DNA from 4 places in the Paenibacillus sp. S-12 genome. Region 1 is predicted to be linked to each of the others. Evidence: predicted binding sites of a transcription regulator. Region 1 holds the regulator's gene; each other region holds the start of a gene.
The links. The regulator NrdR, encoded in region 1, represses ribonucleotide reductase genes. The targets are predictions, from matches to a motif close to AACACNATATATNGTGTT.
Positions count from the first base shown of each region.

Region 2: NO352_RS14605 (adenosylcobalamin-dependent ribonucleoside-diphosphate reductase) is a predicted target of NrdR. The motif match lies at 2,695-2,712, and genes of this name have one in related genera.
Region 3: NO352_RS03080 (anaerobic ribonucleoside triphosphate reductase) is a predicted target of NrdR. The motif match lies at 1,652-1,669, and genes of this name have one in related genera.
Region 4: nrdI (class Ib ribonucleoside-diphosphate reductase assembly flavoprotein NrdI) is a predicted target of NrdR. The motif match lies at 1,866-1,883, and genes of this name have one in related genera.

Region 1 is NZ_JASIUF010000015.1:169,414-173,402, forward strand. It holds gene NO352_RS15295 (ABC transporter ATP-binding protein) at 1-699, shown strand, start outside; gene NO352_RS15300 (energy-coupling factor transporter transmembrane component T family protein) at 696-1,481, shown strand; gene NO352_RS15305 (hypothetical protein) at 1,570-1,857, shown strand; gene nrdR (transcriptional regulator NrdR) at 2,084-2,563, opposite strand; gene NO352_RS15315 (alpha/beta-type small acid-soluble spore protein) at 2,690-2,911, shown strand; gene NO352_RS15320 (lytic transglycosylase domain-containing protein) at 2,986-3,567, opposite strand; gene coaE (dephospho-CoA kinase) at 3,564-3,989, opposite strand, start outside.
Region 2 is NZ_JASIUF010000015.1:24,979-28,967, forward strand. It holds gene NO352_RS14605 (adenosylcobalamin-dependent ribonucleoside-diphosphate reductase) at 1-2,621, opposite strand, end outside; gene NO352_RS14610 (DEAD/DEAH box helicase) at 2,956-3,989, shown strand, end outside.
Region 3 is NZ_JASIUF010000005.1:48,973-52,961, forward strand. It holds gene NO352_RS03065 (cysteine desulfurase family protein) at 1-620, shown strand, start outside; gene NO352_RS03070 (PRC-barrel domain-containing protein) at 770-1,252, shown strand; gene NO352_RS03075 (hypothetical protein) at 1,300-1,515, shown strand; gene NO352_RS03080 (anaerobic ribonucleoside triphosphate reductase) at 1,772-3,652, shown strand; gene nrdG (anaerobic ribonucleoside-triphosphate reductase activating protein) at 3,601-3,989, shown strand, end outside.
Region 4 is NZ_JASIUF010000008.1:220,347-224,335, forward strand. It holds gene NO352_RS08560 (ABC transporter permease) at 1-418, shown strand, start outside; gene NO352_RS08565 (alpha/beta fold hydrolase) at 831-1,187, shown strand; gene NO352_RS08570 (hypothetical protein) at 1,339-1,587, opposite strand; gene nrdI (class Ib ribonucleoside-diphosphate reductase assembly flavoprotein NrdI) at 2,079-2,453, shown strand; gene nrdE (class 1b ribonucleoside-diphosphate reductase subunit alpha) at 2,422-3,989, shown strand, end outside.

The sequences.
Region 1 (3,989 bases):
GAGTGGGCAGCGCTTGTTGGCCCGAATGGAGCCGGCAAGTCTACCCTTGCCTCCCTTCTGTCCGGATTGACTCAGCCGAGTGATGGACATATTCTGCTGCAAGATCTGCCTCTTCATCGTTATGCTGAAAGAGAGCTGCGGGCGCACATTGGCTATGTATTTCAAAATCCAGAGCATCAGTTCATAACAGATACCGTGTTCGATGAGATTGCATTTGGAATGCGGATGCAGCATGTAGAGGAAGAAGAAGTGAACACCAGAGTCGCGGAAGCATTGGCACGGTTCCGTTTAAGCAAGGTTGCGAAGGCGAACCCATTCTCCATCAGCCAAGGCCAGAAGCGCAGACTCAGCGTAGCTTCCGTCCTTACGGACAGCCAGCAGCTCTTGCTATGCGATGAGCCCACATATGGACAAGATGCTTATACATCCAAGCAGTTGATGGATATGCTGCAAATGCGTGTGCAAGCCGGGGCAACCGTCCTAATGATTACACATGATATGGAATGGGTTCAAGCGTATGCAGACCGTGTTATCGTTCTGGATCAAGGACACATTCGCTATGACGGCTGCCCTTCCGAATTGTGGACGAAACACCCGGAGCTTGTGGAAGCCTGTCATTTGCGAATGCCTATGAATTTCGCGATAGCGGAACAGTTGCAGGCGCTAATTTCTGCAAGGAAGGAAGTGGAGGGGCAGTGATTCTACGAGAATGGAATCCCAGCATCAAGGGATTGGCCATCATTGTGGCAGTTATTATGCTGTCGCTAACATTCGATCCGGTTACACCGCTCGCAGCACTTGGCTATATTATTCTTTTTACCTTCACATTAGGACGCATATCTTGGCGCAAATGGCTGCTCAGCTTCTCTCCCTTTCTCATTATGGGGATTGGCTACGTCTGGACAGCCCTCGTCTTCCCGCGTGCAGCCGATCCAGCTTCGAGCACGATCCTCTGGCATTGGGGCTCGCTCATCATTACCGCAGCGACGTTCCAGCAAGCTGTATCACTTGGTTTACGAGTGCTTATTTTCTCAGCCTTGTCGCTTATATTCATTTTGACGACTGATCCGGTGCGCTTCATGCTCAGCCTAATGCAGCAGTGCAAGCTTCCCCCGAAATGGGCTTATGGCATATTGGCAGGCTATCGCTTCCTCCCCTTCTTCAAGGAAGAGCTGCGCATCCTTCAGCACGCTCACCGAATGCGAGGCATTGAACGGGCTCAAGGCTGGAAAAATAAGCTGCGCGCCTGGAAGCGTTACGCCATTCCTCTGCTTGCTTCTGCCATACGCAAGTCAGAGCGCGTAGCAGCCGCAATGATATCCAAGGGCTTTACGGGAAGGCGCGATCGAACGTATTATACCCAGCTTCGCGTCACTTGGAAGGATTGGCTATTATTTGGCTTACTGCTGAGCGGGATCGCTCTTTGCTACCTGTTATCTTGGAAGCTTGGGTTTGTACAATGGTATCAAGGACAGTTGTGACACAGTTTGACACCCTTTTCTCGTATCGCGCATAACATAATGAAGCACACTTTGTGTTTCCTTTATCTAGCGAAAAGGAGGTCGTTCTATGCCTAAAAAGATTACGCCGAAAAAAACCGTTCCGAAGAAGATATCCTCCCATTACACAAAAAGCGTAAAATACTTAAAAAAATTCGTGAAAATCAAGGATAAAAAGGGGAATATCTATACGGGCACCATCGTAAAGGTAGATAAAAAAAGAGTGTATTTGAAAGTCAATTCCGTCAAGCATGCCGGTAAAGTACACACCTCATTTATCCCGTTTATTTTGCCGCTGGTACTGTTTGACCTGTTAGCCATTGTGCTGCTTGATACGCGTCGAGGATGGCTGTTTTAAAAGCTTTCTACCCCCTTAACGATCCTTAAAAATAATCATATCTTATCATTTCGAGTATTTCGTTTGGACATACACGAATTTTTATCCTATGTGTGTCACGTGCAGGGAAAAAATGAACAAGCATGGCGTCTCCATACTCCCTTGAGCAATTGAGGGAGTATGGTTCATGTGATAAACATAACCCCCTCCAGCGTTATCTGCTTGAGGGGGGGCATATAGTAAGAAACTATTTGTCAGGGTGTTCGCCTAATGCATTCTTCGATAGAAGGTGGTTCAGTTCCTTCATAAACATACTGATATCCTTGAACTGACGATAGACCGATGCGAAGCGCACGTAAGCCACTTCATCCACCGGATAGAGCTGTTCCATGACGAAATCGCCGATGACACGGCTGTCCACTTCCGCATGTGCCGTATCGCGCAACTGCTTCTCAACCTCAGAAGCAATCATCTCTAGCCTCTCCACAGAGACCGGCCGCTTCTCGCAGGCCCGAATGAGTCCGCGCAGCATCTTGTCTCTGCTGAATTCCTCTCTGCTTCCGTCCTTCTTTATTACGATTAATGGAGTCTCCTCCACCATCTCAAATGTAGTAAAGCGTCTGCTGCACAGCTCGCATTCCCGCCTGCGGCGAATGGACTTATTGTCGTTCGCTGGACGAGAATCAAGAACCTTTGTACCTAAGTGGTCGCAATAAGGACACTTCATTACCTTACCTCCGTCCTATTCTTGATGTTATCATTTTTCACTAATAAAAAAATACCAGTGGTTACCTGTAATGATCTTTGAAAGAATGCACACAATACAATTACCAACCGCAAGGAGGTGAATCAAATGAGCCAAAACAATCGTTCCAGCAACAACTTAGTCGTACCTCAAGCGACAGCAGCTCTTGAGCAAATGAAGTTCGAGATCGCACAAGAGTTGGGCATTGCCATCCCATCTGACGGATACTATGGCAACATGGCAACTCGTGACACCGGTTCTATCGGTGGTTACATCACGAAGCGTCTTGTCCAAATGGCTGAACAACAACTTGCAGGTCAATACAAATAATGATGGGAAGAAGCGTCGGAGATAAAGCGCGATAACGGTATCGGCTTGTCCGATGCTTCTTCTTCGTTATACATTTACTTCGAATAGATGCCTTTATACTTATCATAATAATGGATAACGCGCTGTACGTACAACTTTGTTTCCCCGTAAGGGATTCGCTGCTTGGCAGTTTCATAGCGGCCGTCCCATATTTTCGTACGAATCCATTTGCTCACATTTCCAGGGCCGGCATTATAAGCAGCGATCGCAGCGATCCAGTTCTCATTGAATTGCTTATGCAAAGACTTCAAATACCATGTTCCAATGAGGATGTTCGGATCGGCTGTATTTTTCAATTCATTCAATGACCAGCGCTCTTTCATCTTCAACTGTTCCATGGCCCATGTCGCCGTCTCCGGCATAAGCTGCATCACCCCGATAGCGCCCTTGCGAGATTCTCGACCTGCCTGAAAGTTCGTTTCTACTCGAATTATGGCTGCTACGAGCAGGGGGTCAATATCGTATTTGGCCGCATGCTTGCGAATCTCCTCTTCATACGCAATTGGATACATCCATTTTCCCAGCCACTGCGACTGCACGAACAGCAAAAACAGCATGCCTAAAAACAACAGCAATAGCACTCTCTTTTTGCGAAGCATCTTCATCATACGAATCATAGCAAGCCTTTCTCCGACCAAAATCGGTCGACCTGCATGATCGTATCTTGTAGCGAACCACTATTGTCGATCACAATGTCCGCCAGATCCCGTTTTTTCTCCATGCTCCATTGCGCATTCAGCCTTTGCTCCGCTTCCTTCTCGTTCCAACCGTCCCGTTCCATTAGACGCTGTAATTGAACACTTCTTGGTACATACACGACTACTATCGAATCGAACAGCTCAGCGAGGCCTGACTCATACAAGAGTGGAATATCTACAACAACAAGACGCTCTGGATGCTCCTGTTCGTACTGTCGCGTTTGACGTTGTATTTCCTGACGGATAGCTGGGTGCGTAATGCTTTCCAACTGTTTGCGACTTGTTTCACTTGCGAAGACAAGCTCTCCTAATCGCTTACGATTCAATGATCCGTCTTCCAA
Region 2 (3,989 bases), 140 kb from region 1:
GCCTTCGCGACCGCATCCGCAATGGATTCTACTCGGTTGGCCCCGAAGCCGATAGCGCCTGATCCGCCGATACCCTTCAAATGTTTGATAAGCAGTTCCACCTTGTTCCCATGATCCCCATATCGCAGGAACAGGGAGCATACGCGACCCAATGCTTCTGCCATGGCAAATACATCTGAACCCGCTTTGCCAACATTCAAGAAAATCTCTGCCGGAATGTCATTCAGATCATTTATCGTAATGTATGCCATCCCAAATGGCGTATTAATCTTGTATGTGGCGCCACGCAATATTTGTGGTCGACGCTTATACACATTATTTGAGCTTGTTTCAGATTCCTCTGTACCTTCTTGGTTCGAAGCAGACGATACTGAGGCACTGTTATTTCCTTCCTGCTCATTGTTCTTCTTCTGCTGATTTTTATCTTCCTGACCCGAAGCGGCATCCGATGAAGCTTGATCATCTGAATCGGAGTCCCGACGATGAAGCTGCTGTTTATTTGCAGTTCCTTCGTTCTGCGTTGTCTCATCATTAGAGGAGGACTGACATTTTAACGTGCCGCCGTTCCCTAATTGATGACTTTCCTGATTGCTCGCATTGGAATCACCCTGCCCATACTGTTTCTGCTGCGAATCCGAATGGGAATCAGCTTGCCCCGACTCTGAATGACTACCCTCTTGCTGATTCTTCCCTTTATCCGTCGAAAGTACCTGCACGTCTCGGCTTCCATCTCGATAAATGGTTACCCCTTTGCAGCCGAGATCGAAGGCAAGCTCATATAATTGCTTCGTCTGCTCGATCGTGAAGTCATTCGGACAATTCGCGGTTTTGGATATCGAACTATCTACCCAACGCTGGATCGCTGCCTGTGTGCGGATATGATCCTCTGCGGAGAGATCCATTGCTGTCACGAAGTAATCTGGCAATTCCTCGTTCGGATGTGCGTCCTTCCATTGTTGGGCAATCGGTACGAACTGCTCATCATACCCAAGCCGGCTCTGACGATAATACTTGAAGGCAAAGTATGGCTCAATTCCGGTTGATGTGCCTACCATCGTACCTGTGCTGCCAGTTGGAGCTTGTGTTATGACGGTGACATTGCGGATTCCTTTCGCCCGAATCGCTGATCCAACTTCAGGATATACGCTGGTCATCTGCTGCATAAACCCACTCTGTAAATAAGGATCTGCTTGGAAAGCAGGGAATGATCCTTTCTCTGCCGCGATCTCTGCAGAGGCTAAATACGCCTCACGAGCAATGAAGCCAAACAGTTTGTCAAGGAACTCAAGCGATTCCGAGCTTCCATATCGGATTCCTAGCTTGATCATCAATTCTGCCAAGCCCATTGATCCAAGTCCGATACGACGTTCCTTTTGCTGATTGTTTTTATTTTCTTCAAAATGATAAGGTGTTTTGTCAATGACGTTATCGAGAAAACGAACCGCATAACGCGTTACCTTCGACAGTTCCTCCCAAGCAACGTCCCGCTTCTCTGCATCATAAAACTTGGACAGATTGAGCGCAGACAAATTACAGACGCCCCACGCTGGCAATCCCTGCTCCCCACAAGGATTCGTACATATAATCGGGTTAAAATACCAGCTGTTCGACATCTGATTATAATGCTCCATGAAGACAACGCCCGGCTCCGCCGACTTCCACGCCGACTCTATAATCGTATGCCAAATGTCGCGAGCCTTCACGGTTTGATATGGAATCACAGCCTTACCTGCCCGCTTCCATTTTACCAAATCCCCATCCCACTGCTCATCATAGTCCGGATCACTCGTATCCGGGAATACTAACTGCCAGTCCAAATCCTCCTTTACAGCCTTCATAAATCCATTACTTACACAGACGGACAAATTCGCATTTGTCACCTGCCCTGCAGTCTGCTTTACCGTAATAAAATCCATAATGTCCGGGTGCCAGTCATACATCATTAACATCAATGCACCGCGGCGGCTTCCGCCCTGCTCAATAAGCCCTGTAGTATAGCTGAACAGCCCACCCCATGAGACGGCTCCGCTGGAAGTCCCATTGACCCCTCGTACGATCGCTCGTCTCGGACGCAAAGAGGACAAATTGATACCAACTCCGCCCCCACGCGCCATAATCTCCGTCATTTCTGACAGCGTCTGCATAATCCCGCCGCGACTGTCCTTCGGTGATGGGATGACATAGCAGTTGAATAAGGTCAACTCTTCACTCGCCCCTGCTCCTGCAGCAATCCGTCCGCCAGGCACTAGCTTCCAGTCATCAAGGACATAGCGGAATTTATCTGTCCATTCGATTTGCTTTTCTGAAGTCGATTCCACAGAAGCAACGGCGGATGCAAGGCGATCCCACATTTCTTCTGGCGTCTTTTCCACAGCAAGGGTCAACTTTTCAATCGAGGTTTGCACGGCTTCACCCCTGCGCAATGCGACAGATACGTTTTGTCCGTCACGCGCAATTACCTCTCCTACTTCCTTTGTCGGAAACTTCGGATCATCCTTGGTTAGTACCAATACAACATCCCCAACCTTGGTATGGTTCGTATCCACCTCTTTTTTGGCATAACGATCCAAAAATATTTTCTCACTTAATCCTTCCAACCGCTTATTCGATATCTTATTCAAAGAGAACAACCTCCTGCTTACAATCAAATGATGACGCATCCGGGCTTATACTCAAGCTTCCTTCAACGAAACAAACACAATATGTAGTATTCATAATAGATTATAATATACTATATATAGAATTGATGTGATAAATGCCTCATCTAATCCTCATTGTTCCCGGCTCATGTGCAGTTATGAAATGAGGAGAAAGCGTCCATACTACTCGGTAATGATATGATTTGCTTTAGTTAGGGAGGGAGACAACATGTGTGCGTATCAGCCGCCAAAGGAAGAGCCTCGCAAGCCGAACGACACTTTGACAACAGTAGCATGCCCCGGAAACGGAGCTTCTATGGGTACAGCAGGCAGTGATGGTGCAGTGCACCTGTCTTCACCGAAAACTAGTGTTACAGCAATTGGTCGTATACCCGTTACGATTGATCATGGATGGACAGATGAGCTTCTTGGCCGAATAAACAAAAATAGCCCTTGGGATGACTGGACCATGTTCCGACTTGCATATGAGGCCAAACAAGCACAGCGGATTCACGCATTCGACGAGCTGCAATGCCTAAGTCATATATCGAATGTCGATCCATTACCACACCAGCTAGAAACAGCCCGCAAAGTGCTGCACGATATGCGTGGAAGAGCGATATTGGCCGACGAGGTTGGTCTTGGAAAGACAATCGAAGCTGGTCTTGTTCTCAAGGAATATATGATTCGAGGACTTGTGAAGCGAGCACTCATTCTAGTGCCCGCCTCTCTTGTGCTGCAATGGGTTCGTGAGCTGAACCACAAGTTCGGCATTCCTGCGATCGCACAAAAGAAAGGATTTCAGTGGCACAGCGATATTGTAGTCGCCTCCATGGATACCGCTAAACGCGACCCTCATAAGGAAGTTCTTATGGAGCAGGAATATGACATGCTTATCGTTGACGAAGCCCATAAACTGAAAAATCGCAAAACAACCAACTACCAATTCATTCAGCATTTGCGCAAAAAATATTGTCTGTTGCTCACAGCAACACCTGTGCAAAATGATATGAACGAGCTGTACAACCTAATTAATCTATTGAAGCCCGGTCAGCTTGGCGGTCAAGGTGAATTCAGCACGAACTTCGTCGCTGACAAGCGTGTGCCGAAAAATGAAGGCATGCTGCAAGAAGCGCTGTCTAAGGTAATGGTGCGCAATCGCAGGGGAGAAGGCAATGTGCATTTTACGAAGCGCATTGTCAAAAACGTCCCGCTTACCCTATCACCAGAAGAACAAGCACTCTATGATGGCGTCACACGATTTGTAAAGGAGCAATATAAAACAAACAGCGGCGATGCAGGCAGCATGTTCTCGCTGATTACCTTACAGCGTGAAGTATGCTCCAGCCG
Region 3 (3,989 bases), on a different contig from region 1:
CTGTGCAAGTGCTGGGTCATTTGAAATTTCGATTGTGCGAGATCCCCGTAGATTTCGCAAGCTTCTCTGCCCACAAAATTAATGGTCCTAAGGGCGTGGGTGTTCTATATGTGCGTTCGGGTGTGCATTGGGATCCGCTGTTATATGGAGGAAGCCAGGAACGCAAGCGCAGAGCGGGAACAGAGAATGTAGCGGGTATCGCTGGTATGGCCAAGGCGCTGGAAGTGGCGAATGCTTCGCTGAGTGAGAAGCTTGAGGGGCTCGGACAAATTCGCAATACATTGTGGATGGAGCTGTCATTGGCACTTGGGGATCGCGTGGTCATGAACGGGCATCCTACTGAGCACTTGCCGCATGTACTGAATGTCAGCTTCTTGGACGTGCCAACCGAGACAATGCTGATGAACTTGGACTTGGCTGGCATTATGGCCTCAAGTGGATCCGCCTGTACTTCAGGTTCGCTGGAATTGTCGCATGTGCTTGAAGCTATGGATTTACCGGATGAGCGCAAGAGAACGGCTGTACGATTCAGCTTCGGATTGGGCAATACTAATGAAGAGGCTGCTTGCGCTGCGCAACAAATTGCAACCATCGTATCACGTGTTCGTACTAGACAGTAAGGGACTGTCACAGCGTGAAAGGAGGGGCGATTGAGATAACGCGGCATGCTAGCCGAGGTCGTACTCGAAGAAGGGTTTCATCAATTTCGAACCTAGAACGACCTGCATGATTTTTGTAAAATGCCGTTAGCTGAAGAGGGGGCCCCGATATGAAGCTGTTGGAACTGATCGGCCTTCCCGTGTATGCAATTGAGACGGGGAAGCGATTGGCCAAGGTGAAGGATATCCGCATTTCGAATGATTGGACTATAACGCATATAGAGCTTGATGGTCGTTCCCGTAAGGGTTCGCCTCCTCCATCGGTTAGCTGGGAAGAGGTAACTGCCTGCGGAGAAGACGCAATAATGATCGCGAATGATACAGCCATCCGCCAGACGGAGGCTATCCATATAGAGAGGACTTTCTTGACAGGGAATGGAGCGTTGAAGGATTTGCCTGTCATGACAAGTGAAGGATCGCAATTAGGATGGGTCGCTGATGTTTATTTTCAGCCAAATATGGGTAACCAAGTAACAGGTCTGGAAATTTCAGACGGTTTGCTGTCTGACCTGTTGGAGGGCAGACGGCGGATAGATGGGACAAGCCGCTTGAAATGGGGGACTGATGTTATTGTCTTCGAGGATAGCGGATAGCCTGCACGGTACGAACAAATTAGTCAACGGACGGAATGGTGAGAACGATGTTGCGATGCCCGAACTGCAATTCCAAAGATATCGGGAAGATTGGCTCCCACCAATTTTATTGCTGGGGATGTTATATAGAGCTGACGGTGAACGGAGACAAGATGTCCGTGTACCAGGTCGAAGAGGACGGTACATTAAGCTCTCTGGATGATTTATTTTTTGGCGATGAATTTGCGTCGCCTGCGTTCCCGGAAGCACAGGCCTCGTCCTAAGGATTGGGCAGAACAAATATCCATCATATGGAACATTGGCGCTCGTAATCGCTTCGTAGAGGCGAGAACGGGCGCTTTTTGCACGCTCGTCATTTTGTCCGTGATGAATCTCATATTGTGAGAAAAAGAGTTCGTTCATAATACATATTGTGCTCATTTTCAAACAAACACACTAGATATAGTTGACATAGACGATTTGCACTGAAAATGAAGGTACATAATGTGAAAGGACTGAGTTGATATGACGATGGTATCCATGAAACGAACAAGCACGGTATGGGAACGGAGCAAGCCGACGGGCACGGAGCGGTTAACGGCATCGCTGCATGACATCGTAGACGGCGGAAATCAGGATCTGATGCAGGAAAATGCGAATGTGGATGGACGTTCGCCTATGGGGATGATGGGTAAAATCGCAAGCGAGAGCGCGCGTTGGTATACGATTCAGCATCTGCTGTCTGCTGACGTAAGAGAGGCAGTGGAACAAAACCTGATGTATCCGCATGACCTCGATTTCTATGCTTCCGGTACGACAACGTGCTGCCAAATCCCGCTTGGCAAGCTGTTAAAGCAAGGGTTCAACACGGGTCATGGATATATGCGCGAGCCGCAGGATATTAAGAGTGCGCTTGCGCTGGCGTCGATTATATTGCAGGCGAACCAGAATCAGCAGCACGGCGGGCAAGCATATCCGATGTTCGATTATGATGTAGCCCCTTATGTACGCAAAACTTACAACCGGCATCTTCGTTATATGGAATCGCTGCCGCTGCCAGAGGATTTCGATCTTGCAGCAGAAGTATGGCGATTAACGGAGCGGGATGTATATCAGGCTTGTGAGGCATTCATTCATAATGCGAATTCCATGCATTCCAGAGGCGGCGGGCAGGTGCCCTTCATCTCGCTCAACTATGGCACGGATACATCCTTGGAAGGACGAATGCTTGTGAAGCAGCTTCTGCTGGCGACACAAGCTGGACTAGGCAGAGGGGAGACGCCTATTTTCCCTATTCAAATTTTCAAAGTGAAAAAGGGAGTCAACTTTGACTCATCTGATCCGAATTACGATTTATATCAGCTTGCACTGCAAACGACAGCGCAGCGGTTATTCCCGAACTTTGCCTTTCTCGATGCTCCGTTTAATGCACAGTACGATAACGGTACGCCAGAAAGTGAGGCCTGCTATATGGGCTGCAGAACGCGCGTCATGGGGAATGTGAACGGAGAGGAAACGGCGATCGGCAGAGGGAACCTGTCCTTCACCTCGTTGAATCTCGTTCGTCTTGCTATGCTGTCAAGCAGTATAGATGATTTCTTTATTCGCTTGGACACTATATTGAAGCTGACGGTCAAGCAGCTGACGGAGCGGCTGGAGTATCAATCAAAGAAGCAGGTAAGAGACTTTGCATTTTTGATGAAGCAGGGTGTATGGCGTGGCAGTGAAAACTTGCAGCCAGAGGATGAGCTTGGGGAAATCCTTAAGCAAGGGACACTTAGCGTTGGCTTTATCGGACTTGCAGAAGCTCTGGTCGCGCTTACAGGTACCCATCATGGCGAGTCTGAGGAAGCACGCAAGCTAGGAATGCGGATCGTGACTCATATGCGTATGCGAATGGATGAGGCAATTACAGCGACAGGTCTTAATTTCTCATTGATCGCGACACCGGCAGAAGGACTATCTGGGAAATTTACAAGCCGGGATCGGGCTGATTTTGGTGTAAGAAAGGGCATTACGGATCGGAAGTATTACACCAATTCCTTTCATGTGCCTGTATATTGCTCCGTGAAGGCGATCGATAAAATCCGGATTGAAGGGCCTTTCCATGAGCTGTGCAATGCAGGACATATTACTTATGTGGAACTGGACGGCAGTGCCAAGGCTAATCCAAAGGCGCTTGACCGAATCGTGCGTGCGATGGCGGCCAGCGGAATTGGCTATGGCTCTCTTAATCATCCTGTCGACCGCTGCCGCACTTGTGGCCATCAAGATACAATTGAGGACAGCTGTCCGGTATGCGGAAGCTCTGGCAACCAAATCGAGCGCATTCGCCGCATTACTGGATATCTGGTTGGGGATATGAACAAATGGAATACCGCAAAGCGGACAGAGGAGTCGGAGCGGGTGAAGCATCAATGAGCCTGCGCGTTCTATCCATTTTGCACGACAGTGTTGTTGACGGGGAGGGTCTGCGCACAGTCATTTTCTTCAGCGGATGTCCCCACCAGTGCAAAGGATGCCATAATCCGCAATCCTGGAACATGATGAACGGTACGGAGATGACTGTAGAGGAGGTGGCAGCCGAGGTGCTGTCCAATCCGCTTACAGATGTAACCCTATCCGGCGGAGAACCGTTCATGCAGGCAAAGGAAGTGTCGGAGTTGGCCCGGCTGCTGCGTCAGTCTGGCCGACATATATGGTCATATACAGGGTATACGGTCGAGCGGTTGATGGAGCACGGTACTCCAGATCAACA
Region 4 (3,989 bases), on a different contig from region 1:
TATGCTTCTATTATGGATACTTCTATTAACGATGGTAGCATGGGTGCTGACTTTAGCGCTTGGTTTCATGATTAAGACAGATGGCTTGAGTACTTCTGTATTATTGAAATCAATACAGGACTATGTGCTAGGGGCACTGCTGATGTTCCTGTTGTCTACACTGACGATATGGGTGACATTTCTATTTAAAAACTATGTCCCGACGATTATGTTCACGGCTGTCATTACGCTAGGAAACGTGACGGTCATCAGCTCAGATTATAAGGCTATATTTCCATGGTCAGCAGCACATGTTATTGTGTCACATAGTTATGTGCCTGAGTATCCGCCGCTGTATTCGATTCTTGCAATCGGCGTGACTTCGATTATCGGCTTCGTGGCAAGCGTCGTCTATTTCAACAGGATAGATATTAAATGATGTGAATGATATAGGGGATACTTTCCTTTCAAATCATTGTATGAATGTGTGATACGAATGAGGCCATGATTCGGTTCGTTGTAATTTTCAATGTGTTAGTTACATCGATATGCACGTAACAGCTTGAAGAGACAAAATGAATCGTTGTTCGGCATGGAATTCGCTCTATCCTCCCACTATTATGTTGAACAATACTGTCACAATGGATCGAATCCGCCCGGTTGCCCGGGAAATGAGCGTACAAGCTAGGGAAATGAATGAGTGCTGCTTTAGGAAATTGCATCGTACAAATTAGGCATAAACATGGGATGGGTGGTAAGGGTGATCCAATTGTTTTGATCCATAGTGGCGGCGTGGGCTCAAGGGAATGGATGGAGCTTGTCCCTCTTCATTAGCTCCGGATATAAGCAAGATGATACGGTTTTCGTTGGGCGGGCCCATATACCAAACCGTTATGGCGAGCAACTACCGTGACCTGTTTATTGAAATGCATACCCAATACTTTACACGTGTCTTTATGGAGTGGCGCAGCTTTGACGTGATGTGGCCACAGCCGCTGGCAATTAAGCGGTTGGAAAAAATCGCTGTTCCTTCTCTGTTTGTGTCTGGAACGGTTGAATGGAGCGATATGTACGAGATTGCAAACGAGTTCAAAAGGGTGCAACAGATTGCTTTTGCTGTAATAGAGGGCGCGGATCACATGGTTCCATTGACGCATTCCAAAGAGCTTGCTGCGCATATTCGATCATTTCTAGAATCCAATTCATGATTTGAGGGTTCGATTATGTACATAAATGAATCAGCGGCAATCGGGCACTTTTTGTGTCACTGGACTGCCGCTGTTTCGTGTTCAATACAAGTCAAATTCTTTACTTTGCCCAGACAATGCTCATACAACACGAGCGAGTGGCTGCTCATTATTAGATCGTGATTGCACGATGTGGTTTGCTATAATGACTTGTTCCTCCGCCGCCTACCAATACTCGTCCGCCTCTTGGAAACACCAACAGCTTGTTTACCCCTCCTGAAAGCAATACCTCAACCTTAGCAGGGTTCGCAGTTGCAATATAAATGACATAGCCGCTTCTAGAAATAACTGTTCTCCAATTTCTATCAAACTCGGAACGCAGCACTCGGTTTGAGTATACCTGATAATGTGCTGATTCGATTCATATGTCTCGTTTACAATAAAAAAGTTGGAGCGAAGAGATCGCTGTCCAGTGGCTGAAAAGGAGAATATTCGAATTTTTGAATCATTTTTTTCTCTACAATTCCAAAATAATTGATCTCCAATAATCGTCTGAGGTGTGATACGATAGTAATGTTTTGTGTCACAGCTCGACATGAAACATGATAGAGGAATCGTCATAAAATGGCCCTTGCCATTTCTCTTAAAATTGTATATGATTCTATAGCAAACTATATATAGTTAGTGAATTGCGATACATACACTATATATTGTGACAGCAAATGGAATCACGGGAGGCAATGCGCCTAATGCTAGGACATGCCTATTCAGAAAGTGAGAGATTAAAGCGACAGCATACGCGAGATTTTCATGATCTTCGTGCCATCGTTTTGATCCTTATTTCTTTTTGACTGAGCATTTGCATTCATCATCCGTTCCATTTGCAAACGAGTCGAACAACGGAGGGATCACGTGCTTATCGCTTACGATTCGAAGACTGGTAACGTGAAACGGTTTGTCGATAAATTGGAGAATATGAAGTGTGTCCGCATATCGACTGACGTGAAGCTTAAAGAACCCTTTATCCTCATTACGTACACAACCGGGTTCGGACAAGTTCCTCAATCCACGCAAGAGTTCCTGGAAGAACACAGTCATTTACTCCAAGGTGTCGCGGCAAGCGGCAATATGAACTGGGGCACAAGGTATGGACTTGCAGCTGATCATATTTCCAGACAATACTCTGTCCCCGTACTGATGAAGTTTGAACTCAGCGGGACAAAACGAGATGTAGACAACTTTATTCGGGAGGTCCATGACTTTGATACCAAAATGGATACAGCTTAACAATGAAATCATGGTTCAGAAGGACGGTAAATTTCAATTTGGCAAGGATCACGAGGCAGCAAAGAGCTACTTCGTCGATTATGTCAATCAAAATACGGTGTTTTTCCATAACCTAGAAGAGAAGATTCATTATTTGATCGAAAATGATTACTACGAGAAAGAGCTTTTCGACAACTATGAATTTAAGGATATTAAAAAGCTTTACGAATACTTGTATTCCAAAAAATTCCGTTTCCCTTCGTTCATGAGTGCGTTCAAGTTCTATAACAACTACGCGATGAAAACGAATGACGATACGAAGTTCTTGGAACGTTATGAAGATCGATTGGCTGTTGTGTCCCTATTTCTTGCAAGTGGAGACATTAACAAAGCCTTCGAATATGCAGAGCTGTTGATTTCCCAAGAGTATCAGCCAGCAACCCCGACATTCTTGAATGCAGGGAAGAAGCGCAGAGGTGAGCTTGTCAGCTGCTTCCTGCTGGAAGTGAATGATTCGATGAACTCGATCGGATTTGCGATCAATTCCGCGTTGCAGCTAAGTAAGATTGGCGGCGGCGTCAGCTTGAATCTGAGCAAAATCCGTGGAGCAAGCGAACAAATTAAAGGGCTTGACGGCAAGGCAAGCGGCGTATTGCCGGTTATGAAATTGTTCGAGGATGCATTCTCCTATGCGAACCAATTGGGACAGCGTGATGGAAGCGGCGTTGTGTACTTGAACGTATTCCATTCTGACATTCATGAATTTTTGGATACGAAAAAGATTAACAGTGACGAGAAAATCCGCATTAAGACGTTGTCGCTCGGCGTTGTTGCTCCGAACAAGTTCTTCGAGCTTGTCGAGCAGGATAAGGACATGTACTTGTTCTACCCGCATACTGTGTACCAAGCGTATGGCAAGCATTTGGATGACATGGATATCTCGGAGATGTACGATGAGCTCGTAGACAATCCGAAGGTACGCAAAAAGAAAATTGTCGCTCGCGACCTGATCTTGAAAATCGCTCAGATTCAAATGGAATCTGGTTACCCATATATTATGTTCGTAGACAATACGAATGAGTACCATGCGTTGAAAGAGATCGGCAAGGTTAAATTCTCCAACCTGTGCAGCGAGATTGCACAGCTTAGCGAAGTATCGACAATCAATGACTATGGCATTGAAGACGAAATCAATCGTGATATTTCGTGCAACCTAGGTTCACTTAACATCGTTAACGTGATGAAAAACAAGCGGATGCGCGATACGGTTCACCGCTCTATGGACGCGTTGACCGAAGTAACCGATCGCAGCAACATCAGCATCGTTCCATCTGTAGCGAAGGCGAATCGCGAGCTTCACTCGGTAGGTCTTGGCGCTATGAACCTGCATGGATACTTGGCGAAGAACAAGATTGCATATGAGTCTAAGGAAGCAAGAGACTTTGTACGCGCGTTCTTCATGATGATGAACTTCTATTCCATTGAGCGTTCCATGCTGATTGCGAAAGAGCGCGGCGTGACATTCAAAGACTTTGACAAGAGTGAATATGCAAGCGG